3 regions of the Synechococcus sp. PCC 7336 genome follow, and region 3 is predicted to be linked to each of the others. Evidence: predicted binding sites of a transcription regulator. Region 3 holds the regulator's gene; each other region holds the start of a gene.
What was found. The regulator NtcA, encoded in region 3, controls nitrogen genes in cyanobacteria. The targets are predictions, from matches to a motif close to GTANCNNNNGNTAC.

Region 1 (4,195 bases), 360 kb from region 3:
AGAAGAAATATGTCTTGATGTGAAGTTGTATGAGCAGGAATTACAGTTCATATTAACCCAACTCTTCAGATGCTCCACATCAGTTCCAATTTTCTTTGGAACCATCCTCAGAAACCTTGCGACCCCTAAGAATGAAGAGTTGTTAAGTGGGAGGCTATGCCCTTTTAGTCGAGCAATTTAGCAATATCGGCCTCGATACTCGCGGGGGTATCGATTGAACCGTAGCGTTTCAAAACGGTACCATTTTTATCCACCAGAAACTTCGTGAAGTTCCACTTGATCGCCTCAGTTCCCAGCAGGCCCTTCTGCTCGGACTTGAGGAACTGGTAAAGCGGGTGGGCGTTCTCGCCATTCACGTCAACCTTGGCAAACAGGGGAAAGGAGACACCGTAAGTGGTGGAGCAGAACTGCTGAATCTCTGCCTCGCTGCCGGGTTCCTGCGCCCCAAACTGATTGCAGGGGAACCCGAGAATGACTAAGCCCTTGTCTTTGTACTGCTCGTAGAGGGATTCCAAACCTGAATATTGAGGGGTAAACCCGCATTTGCTAGCTACATTGACAATCAGCAGGAGGCGATCGCGAAAGTCGCTCAGTGACTGCTCAGTACCGTCGATGGCGTTGGCGGTGAAGTCATAGATACTCATGGCATTCCCCTAGCAATGGCCTCAATCTGTTCTTTACAATTTTTAACACAATTCCGTACCAACCTTCCCTGCCGCTCTTGCAAGGATCGTGCTGAGGGGAGTGGGGCATCTCCAAATTGAGCTCGGGAACCGGTAAGCTAACAGTGCTGACAGCGTCACAAGCTGCAAGTTCAATGGTGCAATCGTGTTTGGGTTGAATACATTCTGGCTTTCGGTCGTCGGTACCGCAGCAGTGTCGCTGCTGACAGTGGTGTGGCTACTGTTTGACGAGGCTAAAAAGCGAAAGCAGTACGAAGTAGAGAGGGAAGCATACGAGCTAGAACTCAAAGCCCGTCAGGAAGCAGAGGCCCGAGAAGCTGCCCGCAAAGAAGCCGAACGGGCAGCCAGAGCTGCTGCCAGTGCGTCATCCGAGCCCGAAGAAGACGAGCTTGAGAGAAAAGCATCCGAAGTTGCAACGGACCCCGAGCAGACCTCAGAGACTAACGAGGCATAAGCCCCCAATCTATACCTGTTGCTGCAGCCCGCATCCCAATCTCCCAAACGCTAGTTTGGCTAAAGTTTCGGAACATTCATGCTAGGTCGGTACTAGCTCTCCCGGCCTCAGGCGGGCCCATTTATCCCGCTCTTCCACAAAACTGGCACAACCCACCACATCCCATTCCATTTCCTTCCCACCATTGCGGATATTGACATTAATTTCTGGCTGCTCCGGCAGAAAGTTTGGGGTATCGGTGAGATGGGGTTGCTCGTGTTGCATTTCGACCGCGTGGTAAGTTTCGCAGCGATCGACATAGTGACAGTGAATGCAAATACACATGAGATCGATACAGAAAGACAATCGAGAGGCAAGCAGACCGCGAGTCGCGTGGCTCTATCGTAATCAAGTTTCTGGCGGCGGCACCCAAAGCAGCCCGAACCTTGCCGATTCCAGCAACAAAACTTAAGATAGAGAGAGACTCTGTTCCTCCTTCAGGTGCTTTGATTCGCGGTTTTTAGGGCCTCAGAAGCAAAAAAAATATTAAGGGAAGAATGAGTTACATCACGAAGTGGTAATTAGTGATTGCAATTTTTTGTTAAACTCGCTATACTTCTGGCGGTTTATGTATCGAACGTCACAAAACAGTGATGGGCGATTTAACCTTGAAGATTCGTTACATTAATTCGGGAGGCTTTCTTTGGCTAGAAGACGGAAGCGTAAGAGTCGCCGCAGACAGGAAGGGCGCAAGATTCTCGAACTCATTCCTCAGTTCAGTATTGACAGTGGCGATCTAAAACCCGTGACCGCTGCCCGCAACCACATTCAAGAGAACCAGATTACGCCACCGGCATTGCTGCTGGTGCGCCGTAACGAGCATACTGTCGATCGCTTTTTCTGGGCTGAAAAAGGCTTGTTTGGCGCACAGTATGTCGAAGAGAACCATTTCCTGTTTCCCAGTTTGCGGTCTCTGATCTCTGACGAGCCAGTGGCAGTTCCCCGCTAGCCCATGACTGTGGCAATCGAGGCTAGCTGGTCCCCAAGCGACTGGCTAGCTCTTTTTGGCATGCGGTGCTGTCTCCTCGCAGCTTGGGCGATCGCCTGCCGACAAAACAGCGGGCGGTAGGGTCCGTGGCTTATGATAGGAAAGCTAATCTTTACAAATCGTTATTCCAAATGGCGCGAATCGAGTTAACCCCCGGCATCAGTGAAGTCCCCAGCAATGTCCGCGTCATGCGCTCCAAAGCTGGCGATCGCGCTTCGGCCATATTCACATTTGCCGATCCCAGTACCCAAGACTTCGAGGTGCCCGGTATGACCCTGTCGGACGAGGAAGGGAAGATGGTGACGCGGGATGTACGGGTGAAGTTTACCGATGGCAAATTTAAAGCGCTTGAAGCCATTTACTCCATGACTGGCGATGATGAATGGGAGCGGTTCCTGCGCTTTATGGAACGCTTTGCCGAGGCCAACGAGATGGGTCTGGGCGAATAGCAACAAATCATTATGATTGAGAGTGGATTGGCCGTGGAACCCACCCCTCGATTGGAATTAGGTCAATTTCTCAAGCTGGTCGGGGCAGTGGCAACGGGCGGTCAGGCGAAGTTTGCGATTCAGCAGGGTTTCGTGCAGCTCAATGGCGTCGAAGAAACCCGCCGCCGCAAGAAACTCGCTCCTGGCGATCGGATCGCGTTCGAGCATCGCACTTGGACGATTCCTCCCGCCGGCACCCCGATCGCAGCGGATTTAGAGCCAGAATCGTCCGATTGAGTGGATAGACGGGCGATCGCTAATGGGACAATAGGGAGCCAGGTATCCCGAGCGAATTGTCCGTGACTGTCACCCCTTCCTCTCTCCGCCGCCGCAAGCTGTGGATGGCCGCGATTAAACCGCCAATGTACAGCGTGGCGATGATGCCGATTTGGCTGGGTACGGCGATCGCTCGAACTCAGGTTTTAGCCATTAATTGGGGCATTTTTGCCATCTTTTTAGCGGCGGCGATCGCCATTTTGGCCTGGCTCAATCTCAGCAATGACGTGTTTGATTCCCAAACTGGCATCGATAAAAACAAAGCCCATTCGGTGGTGAATCTGACGGGAAATGCCAAGGGGGTATTGGCGATCGCCAATCTGCTGCTGGCAGCAGGCATCTTGGGAATCGTAGCGATCGCCTGGTGGCAGCGGGATGGGACAGTATTGGGCATTGTCGCAGCCTGCTGTGCGCTGGGATATACCTACCAAGGTCCTCCCTTTCGATTGGGCTATCTGGGATTGGGGGAACCCATTTGCTGGCTCACCTTTGGCCCGATGGCGATCGCGGCGGTCTATTACAGTCAAACCCAAACTTGGTCTTGGACGAGTCTGCCTGCCGCCTGCCTGCTCGGCCTCAGCACCAGCCTGATTCTGTTTTGCTCCCACTTCCATCAGGTGGAAGATGACTTAGCTGCCGGCAAGCGATCGCCGGTCGCGCGCATGGGAACTGCTGCAGGGGCGCGGGTCGTAGCAGCGATTATCTCGGTCTTTTTTGGCAGTCTGTTCGTATTTGTCGCTCTGGGCTGGATGCCGCTATGGACGCTGTTGGCGATCGCAAGTCTGCCCCCCGCCGTGCGCCTCAGTCGGCTGATGCTGCGCTATCACAGCTTTCCCCGCCAGATCAGCGAGGCCAAATTTATCGCTGTAGCCTTTCATTTTTGGACTAGTTTGCTGCTGGGCTTGGGCTATTGGCTGGCAGTTCCTTAAATTAGTTTTGGCGACGAGAGCGATCGAGATAGCGTCTGGCCATGTCTCGGGCTACTGCCGGATCGGAGCCACGGGTGTGGAGTTCGAACACCACATTGATAAGATCGCGCGTTGCGATGATTGCTTCGAGACCGCGAAGTGCGTCCTCTAGTCCTGCAATTTGCTGGAGTGCTTCGCTGCGCGCGATCGGGACTGCATGGTAACTGGGGAAGAAAGGGTCTCTATCCTCAAGCACAATCAGCTCGCGCGAATTGGCAAGCTGCGGATCGGTTTCGTAGCCCACAAACACATCCGCCTCGCCGGACTCCAACATGCCGTAGCGATCGTTGATATCGCAG
Region 2 (4,195 bases), 1.1 Mb from region 3:
CATTTAGCTGAATAGTAGCCGAGTCAAATAGAAGGCGCTAAGGGTGCTGAGATGCGGTACCCTTAGCTGTGGAAAGGCGATCGCCTGCAATAGGCAGCGGTTAAGCTTCTACCGTCCCGACCTCGGGGTTCTCAACCCAATCGCAGTATTTGCTGCCCGCGATGAGGGGATCCCAGGTTCTGGGGTCGACATAGCCCAGATCTTCCAGAATGTCGAACTGACCGTCTGCTCTGTGACGACCCACCAGCACGGGCTTAGTGGTGTGGTGGTTGGGTTGCATGGTGTGGGTGCCGCCAGGGGCGTCAAAGGATACGCCCACCACAGCTTTGAGCACTGCTTCGATATCGAAAGTACCTGCCTTTTCGCAGGCCAGCTTCCACATATTGACACCGACATATCCCTTCTCAATCGGATCGCCCGTAACGCGATCCTGACCGTACTTGGCCTGAAAGGCTGCCACAAATTCCTTGTTCTGAGGTCTGTCTTGAGTTTGGAAATAGTTCCAGACCGCGTACTGACCCACCACGTTCTCAGCGCCGATACCGCGCACGTCGTCCTCGGACAGGCTGGAGGACATCACCGGACAGATCTCGGCGGTGAGCCCTTGAGCTGTGTACTGCTTGAAGAAGCCCACGTTGCTGTCGCCGTTAATGGTGTTCAGCACGCCATCTGCGCCCGAAGCCACAATCTTGGTTACAGCCGTAGCGTAGTCTTGATGTCCTAAGGGCTGATAGTTTTCACCCGCTAGCTCGATGTCAAAACCTTCTGCCTGCAACTCTGCGATCTGGGCTTTGGCAATCTGGTTGGCAGTACGGGGATAAACGTAGTCAGAGGCTTCCAGATAAACCCTCTTCACCCCCAGTTTTTCCACCATGTAGCGCAGTGCGGGCTTCGTCTGCTGATTGGGAACGGCAGGGGTATAGAGAATGTTCTTAGAGCATTCGTTGCCTTCGTACTGCACCGGGTACCAGAGCAAGTGATTGAGACGCTCGAATACCGGCAGCACGGCTTTGCGGCTGGCAGAGGTCCAGCAACCAAACACGGTGGCCACGTTGTCAACCTCGATCAGCTTTTGAGCTTTCTCGGCAAATGTGGGCCAATCTGAAGCGCCGTCTTCGATGATGTACTCAATCTGCTTGCCCAGAACGCCTCCAGCAGCGTTGATTTCTTCTGCTGCCATGACACAAACGTCTTTAATGGAGACTTCGCTGATGGCCATAGTGCCGCTCAGGGAATGAAGAATTCCGATCTTCACAGTCTCTCCCTGCGCATAGGCGGGGAGAGACTTCCGAATCAAAATTTGGGGACCGATCGCCCCTGCAGCAGCTCCAGCCGTCACCGCTGCACCAGCTTTTAAAAATTGACGGCGATTAAATTTAATGGACACCTTTCCCTCTCCTAATCTCAGGTAAACGTACTGACCGCAGCCAGAGAACCTTTGTTCCGTATCAGTCCGCGATAATGCAGAATCAGTCCGCTTCAAAAACGAGTGTTCTTGAAACAGAAACACTTGTCAGCTTAGTCTTTTCTCCTACTGAGTCTTTTCTCCTACGCAGAGAGGATTCGATCGGCAGTATTGCAAACCAAAGCCTCAATCCACAGAAGATTTCTGCGAATCAGACGACGCTCCTGCTAGATGCAAACGCAACTCATTCGACAGATCGCCTGGCCAATCAACAGCCGCATAAAATGGCAGCCAAGTTTTCCTGCAAATACAGAGAAAATTTATACGGTCATATCAAGTTCGCAATTTGACACCTTCTACGAGAAAGTAGAATGAATGTCAGACGTCAATTGTATTCAAGGATACAAAAACTGCGCAAGACTCCAGCAGGCCCGAGTTGATTGATGGATTGTTAACAATGGCTGAGTATGAGCCCACAACAAGTGTATAGGATTTTATTCAAATATCGAGACTCGTTATTCTTATGCTATGTCTGGTTGAGTCCCTCGATGTTCTGTTTGCCTCTCAATTGCCCATAGGGCAAGGACAACTACGGTTGGGGATTGAGATTATTGAGATTTATATCGAAAATAGGATGCAGTCTTGTCAAGGTTCAAAGCAAAAGGATCGGGATTGAGGCTTCTAAGTGTTACGAATTCAAGATATTTATGTGCGAGATTAGCATATTAGGCACTATTTTATTCTGCTCTCGAGATTGTCTGCGATCGCATTGTTCTGCTTAGATTTGCTTGGCTGTCCATACCGGACCAAACAGCTCTTTGACAGTCTGAGGCGAGGGGCAAAGCTATATCGATTCAGGCTTGCAATTCTCGAAATTGTATTAGCGAATACTTTTTTGCGCGATGGTGCCGCTCATACTCACGAACTATGTTGGGATTCAGTTTGAAGCTCAGCACTTTCCAGATATTTACCTCTTTCCAGATATTCACCTAAGCTCTAAGTCAATTTTGTAGATTGAGTCTCTCGGCGTCCCGAGATTTATTTGAGGTGGCGATCGCGCCATCCTTTTACGATTTCCAACTCTGACGAGTGCAATTTCACTGCAGTCAAATGCCTTTTGTTTTACAGGGAGTCACTGATGCCTGAAACGCTATTTAAAGTCGATCTGACCAAACCGATGTCAGAGCAGGAGATGCCCGGTCACAATCGCTGGCACCCCGATATTCCCGCTGTGGCTTCGGTCAATCCCGGAGATGTCTTTCGGATCGAATGCAAAGACTGGACCGATGGCCAGATTGCCGATAGCGATAGCCCCGATGACGTGCGCGATGTGGATTTGACGGTGGTCCACGTGTTGAGTGGCCCCATCTATGTCAACGGGGCCGAACCCGGCGACATTCTGGTGGTTGACCTACTCGATATCGGTGCCCTACAGGGGGACGAGTGGGGTTTTACCGGCATTTTCGCGCGGGAAAATGGCGGCGGCTTTCTGACCGACCACTTCCCCGATGCTGCCAAAGCCATTTGGGATTTGCAGGGGATCTACACCAGTTCTCGACACATCCCAGGCGTTCGGTTTGCCGGAATTACCCACCCCGGATTAATCGGCTGCGCTCCTTCTCACGAGTTACTCGCGACGTGGAATAAACGCGAGAAAACCTTAGTCGACGCTGGCAATCCTGCGGGGCCGCCTTGGAAACCTCAAATCCCGCCGATGGCAGCTCTACCCAATCCCACCAACGCTGTGCTGGGCTCGCTGGCAGGGGCTGAGTTTGACAAAGTGGCGGCTGAAGCGGCTCGCACGGTGCCCCCCCGCGAGCACGGCGGCAACTGCGATATCAAGAACCTGTCGCGCGGATCGCGGATTTACTTCCCCGTCTATGTGGATGGGGCCAAGCTCTCCATGGGAGATATTCACTTCTCGCAAGGGGATGGCGAAATCTCCTTCTGCGGCGCGATCGAAATGTCGGGCTTCATCGATCTCCACGTCGATATTATCAAGGGCGGCATGGAAAAATACGCCATGGTCAACCCCATCTTCAAGCCCGGTCCGGTCGAGCCCCATTATTCCGAATATTTGATTTTTGAAGGGATCTCTGTCGATGAGTTTACCGGACAACAATATTATCTCGACGCTCACGTCTCCTATCGTCGAGCCTGCTTGAATGCGATCGAGTATTTGAAGAAATTCGGCTTCACGGGAGAACAAGCCTACCTATTACTGAGCTGCGCGCCGGTAGAAGGCAGAATTAGCGGTATCGTCGATATCCCGAATGCTTGCTGTACTTTAGCTCTACCCACGGCAATTTTCGATCGCGATATTTTGCCAGTTTGAGGCGATCGCCTCCCGATCGCCCTACTAGCCCTATCTGGAGGTCATGTCCTTGCCACTATACGAATATCGATGCGACTCCTGCGGATCGTTTGATGCTTGGAGGGCGCTCGCCGAGCGCAGCCAACCCCTGTTGTGTTCCTCTTGCGGCGCACCCGCCAAACGCATCTTTTCTGCGCCCACCCTGCTGTCTACTGGATTGTCAGGTATTCGCAGAAGCCATTCAGCCGAGCCTCGTTTAGTGGAGCGATCGCCCGATCGCGAACCCTCGCAGCCCAAAGCTCAGAGTAAAACGAGTGGCAGGCCCTGGATGCTCGATCGCTGCTAGCTCTAGGGCGACAATCCAAACCACAAGTGCAAAGTCTTTAGTGTCTTGCTGGTTGCGGCACCAAATACTTTGGGTATTTTCCTTGGGTTCTTTAGGGGGCTGGGTATCTGAGATATCATGTGGAACGAGG
Region 3 (4,195 bases):
TCATCTGACCGTACACCAGTGCCACTTTATCCAGTACGCCAGACTCTTTCATTTCGTTGTAAAGGTCGTTGCCTTCGCGGGTGCGCTCGCCCACCCCAGAGAACACCGACAGGCCCGAGTGCTGCTGGGCAATGTTATTGATCAACTCCATGATCAAAACCGTTTTGCCGACGCCAGCACCGCCAAACAAACCCGTTTTGCCGCCTTTCTTGTAGGGAGCCAGCAGGTCCACAACCTTAATGCCAGTCTCGAAGATTTCTGGCTTGGTGGACAGTTCGGTGAACTTGGGAGCCTCGCGGTGGATGGGCATGGCTTCCTGATTCTCAACCGGACCCACCTCGTCTACGGGTTCGCCCAAGACGTTAAAGATGCGACCCAAGGTGGGGGGGCCCACCGGCACGGAGATGGGAGCGCCCGTATCGATGACTTCCATGCCGCGTACCAGACCGTCCGTAGAAGACATGGCCACCGCTCGGCAGCGGTTGTCCCCCAGCAGTTGCTGAACTTCAAACGTGACTTTTACCTCAATGCCGCTTTCATTGGTGGCTTCGACTTTGAGGGCGTTATAAATTTCGGGTAGTTTGCCGTTGGGATATTCGGCATCGATAACGGGGCCAATCACCTGAGTGACGTAGCCGATGTTGGTTGCAGTTGTTGTGACCATGCTCGCAATAAGCTCCTGGCAGCGATGTCTGTATCTATCGTCGAATGAAATCTAGAATTGAAGGAAATCTAGAATTGAAGGAAATCTAGAATTGAAGGAAATCTAGAATTGAAGGAAATCTAGAATTGAAGGAAATCTAGAATTGAATGAAGGGGTTGGCTTGAATTGAGTCGGCTTGAGGTTGCGATCGCGACACCGTCACTCGATGTGCGACGCTAAGCACTTTTGCTCACCATTTTCCGCTGACTAGGCTATCACTTGGCCGTGACCTCGGTAAACCGCGATCGCCCAGTCAGAGAGAGGCTGAAAAATTACCCTTGCCACTTGGCGGACATGTGCTCGGCTAAGTCTACAACGCGCTGGGAGTAGCCCCACTCGTTGTCGTACCAAGCCATCAGCTTGACCAAATCGCCATCGAGAACCGTGGTTAGGAGAGAGTCCACCACAGAGGAGCAATGGGCCCGACGGTAGTCGATCGAAACCAAGGGAACTTCCGAATAACCCAAAATACCGGCCAAACCATTCTCAGAGGCTTCTTTGAGGGCACCGTTCACTTCTTCGGCAATGACCTTCTGTTCGGTTTGAACGACCAGATCGACCAAGGAAACATTGGGGGTCGGAACGCGGACTGCCAAGCCCCCCAGCTTCCCCTTAAGCTCGGGCAGCACGAGTGCAACAGCGGTTGCTGCCCCAGTGGTGGTGGGCACAATGCTCAAGGCAGCGGCACGGGCGCGGCGCAGATCGCGGTGGGTGTTATCCAGCAGACGCTGGTCGCCCGTGTAGCTGTGGGTGGTGGTCATAATGCCCCGCACCACGCCGAATTTCTCCAGAATGACCTTAAGGATGGGGGCAAGGCAGTTGGTGGTGCAGCTCGCGTTGCTCACCACAATGTCTCCCACGGGATCGTAATCGTTTTGGTTGACCCCATAAACGTAGGTGGGAACGTCAGACCCCTTGGCAGGAGCAGTAATCATGACTTTCTTGGCACCGGCTTCGACGTGGCGGGCAGCGCCTTTGTAGTTGCGGAAGACGCCAGTGGCTTCGATTACCAGATCGATGCCCATTGCTTTCCAGGGCAGGTTGTTGGGGTTGCGATCGGAAACCACTGTGATGGCTTTGTCATCGAGGAGTAGCTTGCCATCTCGGGCTTCGACATTCACGCCCTCGAGAGGACCGAGGATAGAGTCGTATTTGAGCAGGTGAGCGCTGGTATTAGCATCCCCCGTATCGTTAATGGCAACGATATCGAGGCCGGAGTTTGCTCTCGTCAACCAGCATCGTAAGAAGTTACGACCGATGCGGCCAAATCCGTTAATGGCTACCTTAATCACTGACCCTTTCCTTGCGTTTTTACGAACAGGTGTTGCTGACTAGCACATCATATCGCAATCGTCACGACATCTATAGATTCAATTTAGATTCGAGCTGATTCTGATGTTGGATCTCAGAATCTATGATTTAGCTCCATGTTACTGAGTCTATACCCGAGTGACGATCGCCGACGCCTTTCATTCCTGCCGGACGTCAGTCGAGCAACGCCGGACGTCAGTCGAGCAACGCCGGACGTCAGTCGAACAACGAGGATCATTCTATTCTATTGCGATCGCGCTCCGAGCAAGCGTTTGGTGGGGTCCGTGCTGGCGATCGATCTCCAAGGGAGAGATGGGACGTAGAGAGGATATACTGAGTGGCGACTTATACAAAGCAGGCATCGCCGTTAGAGCCCCCTTTGCGAGCCTCTAGGTAAATCGCTTGCCCAGTTGAATCGGATCGCGAACGGTAATTTTTTTCTTGTGAATAGAAATATAGTTGTGTTTGCGCAAATCGCCCAATAACCGCGTAATGGTGACTCGCGTCGAGCCGATCGCCTCGGCAATTTCTTGGTGGGATAAACGCAAGTCGATGGTGACGCCATCGCTGCTGGGGAGGCCAAAGTCGCGGCAGAGAATGAGCAAGAAACTGACCAAGCGAGAGCCCATATCTCGATGGGCTAAGGTCTCGATCATCATCTCCGTTTCCAAAATCCGAGAAGACAAGCCTTTTAGCAGTAACATCGCCAATTCGGCATTATCTTCTAGCGCCTTTTGTACCTGCTCGATCGGCAGCGACTGTAACTCGACCGTCGTGAATGCCACTGAATGGTAAAAGCGATCGGAATGTTGTCCCGTCAGCAGGGAAAGCACCCCAAAAATACTATTTTCCCGCAATAGTGCTACCGTAATCTCTTCCCCCGATTCGTACACCCGCGAGAGCTTAACTGCCCCTTTCTGGAGAAAATAGACTCGTTCTGCCGGATCGCCCGGAAAGAAAATGGTCTTGCCGCGCTCGTAAGTGTCCACCATTGGCGGATACTGAGTGCCTGCCATTTCCTTAAAAACAGAGGATAGGGGTCTTTCAGGGGCTGCTACCGAATCCAATGGGATCATAATCTCTATCCTCAGTCAGGTGTATTAACTCTCAATGACGAATTGATTCTGTAGACCGATTGGTGCTCGATATTGGCTTTGGATAGAGATCTGTCGCATTCTATTTAATTGGCTGTCAATCCAGTTAAAACTCTAACGCGCTCAATTCGGCAGGTTAAGCTGGCCAATCTGCATGATGGAGCCTTAATTTTTTACATACACTAGAGGCTATCCGCCGTCAGGTTTTGTATCCTAGTGCACATTTTTCTCAAAGATAAACCGATAACAGCTCGATCGCCACCAATTGCCTGGACTCGGCAAGCCCATTTGGGTCAGAATTGCTGCTCGGGATAGAGTCCATAATTGTCTACACCCTTGCGAGTTTCATCGTTGATGTCTGTAATGACCGTCGAACCCGGCACGCTCTATTTGGTGGGAACGCCGATTGGCAATCGCGGCGATGTATCGGATCGCGCCTTACATATTTTGCGCGAGGTGGACTCGATTGCAGCAGAAGATACCCGTCATTCCGGTAGCTTGCTCAAATACTTTGGCATTTCCACCCCATTGCTGAGCTACCACCGCCACAACATTGCCCGCCGCACGCCAGAATTAGTCGCGAAGCTACAGGCGGGAGAGGCGATCGCCCTGGTGACAGATGCTGGCATGCCCGGTATCTCCGATCCGGGGGTGGAGTTGGTGCAAGCCTGTATTGCCGCTGGCATCGCGATCGTGCCCGTGCCCGGTCCCACCGCTCTGATTGTGGCGTTAGTGGCCTCGGGTTTGCCCGCACAGCGATTTGCATTTGAAGGGTTTCTCCCCACTGCGCGCAAGCAGCGGGACGCGATTCTGCAAGAGCTTGCGGAGGAGAGGCGCACGATAGTGTTGTATGAAGCCCCGCACCGCTTGACCCGCACGCTGAAGGATTTACTGGCCTATGTGGAGCCCGATCGCCCCATTGTGGTGGCCCGCGAATTAACGAAACGTTACGAGGAATTTTGGCGGGGAACGGTGGCGTCTGCGCTGGAACAGTTCGCCGAGCGATCGCCTCGGGGTGAGTTCACCTTAGTTTTGGCAGGCGCGCAGCCTAAGCCTGCGGATACGTCGGAATCTGCTTTGCGCGAGC

Region 1: the regulator NtcA is predicted to act here: its motif matches at 1,747-1,760, upstream of SYN7336_RS17260 (DUF3155 domain-containing protein).
Region 2: the regulator NtcA is predicted to act here: its motif matches at 2,283-2,296, upstream of fmdA (formamidase).

Annotation. Positions count from the first base shown of each region.
Region 1 covers NZ_CM001776.1:3,632,630-3,636,824, reverse strand. The annotation lists gene SYN7336_RS17275 (glutathione peroxidase) at 165-644, opposite strand; gene SYN7336_RS17270 (hypothetical protein) at 829-1,137, shown strand; gene SYN7336_RS17265 (Ycf34 family protein) at 1,219-1,461, opposite strand; gene SYN7336_RS17260 (DUF3155 domain-containing protein) at 1,820-2,125, shown strand; gene psb28 (photosystem II reaction center protein Psb28) at 2,191-2,613, shown strand; gene SYN7336_RS26460 (RNA-binding S4 domain-containing protein) at 2,647-2,889, shown strand; gene menA (2-carboxy-1,4-naphthoquinone phytyltransferase) at 2,994-3,857, shown strand; gene SYN7336_RS28210 (glycine betaine ABC transporter substrate-binding protein) at 3,859-4,195, opposite strand, start outside.
Region 2 covers NZ_CM001776.1:2,849,844-2,854,038, reverse strand. The annotation lists gene urtA (urea ABC transporter substrate-binding protein) at 101-1,387, opposite strand; gene fmdA (formamidase) at 2,544-3,740, shown strand; gene SYN7336_RS28945 (zinc ribbon domain-containing protein) at 3,784-4,065, shown strand.
Region 3 covers NZ_CM001776.1:3,992,487-3,996,681, forward strand. The annotation lists gene atpD (F0F1 ATP synthase subunit beta) at 1-664, opposite strand, end outside; gene gap (type I glyceraldehyde-3-phosphate dehydrogenase) at 976-1,995, opposite strand; gene SYN7336_RS31205 (hypothetical protein) at 2,131-2,337, shown strand; gene ntcA (global nitrogen regulator NtcA) at 2,404-3,090, opposite strand; gene rsmI (16S rRNA (cytidine(1402)-2'-O)-methyltransferase) at 3,472-4,195, shown strand, end outside.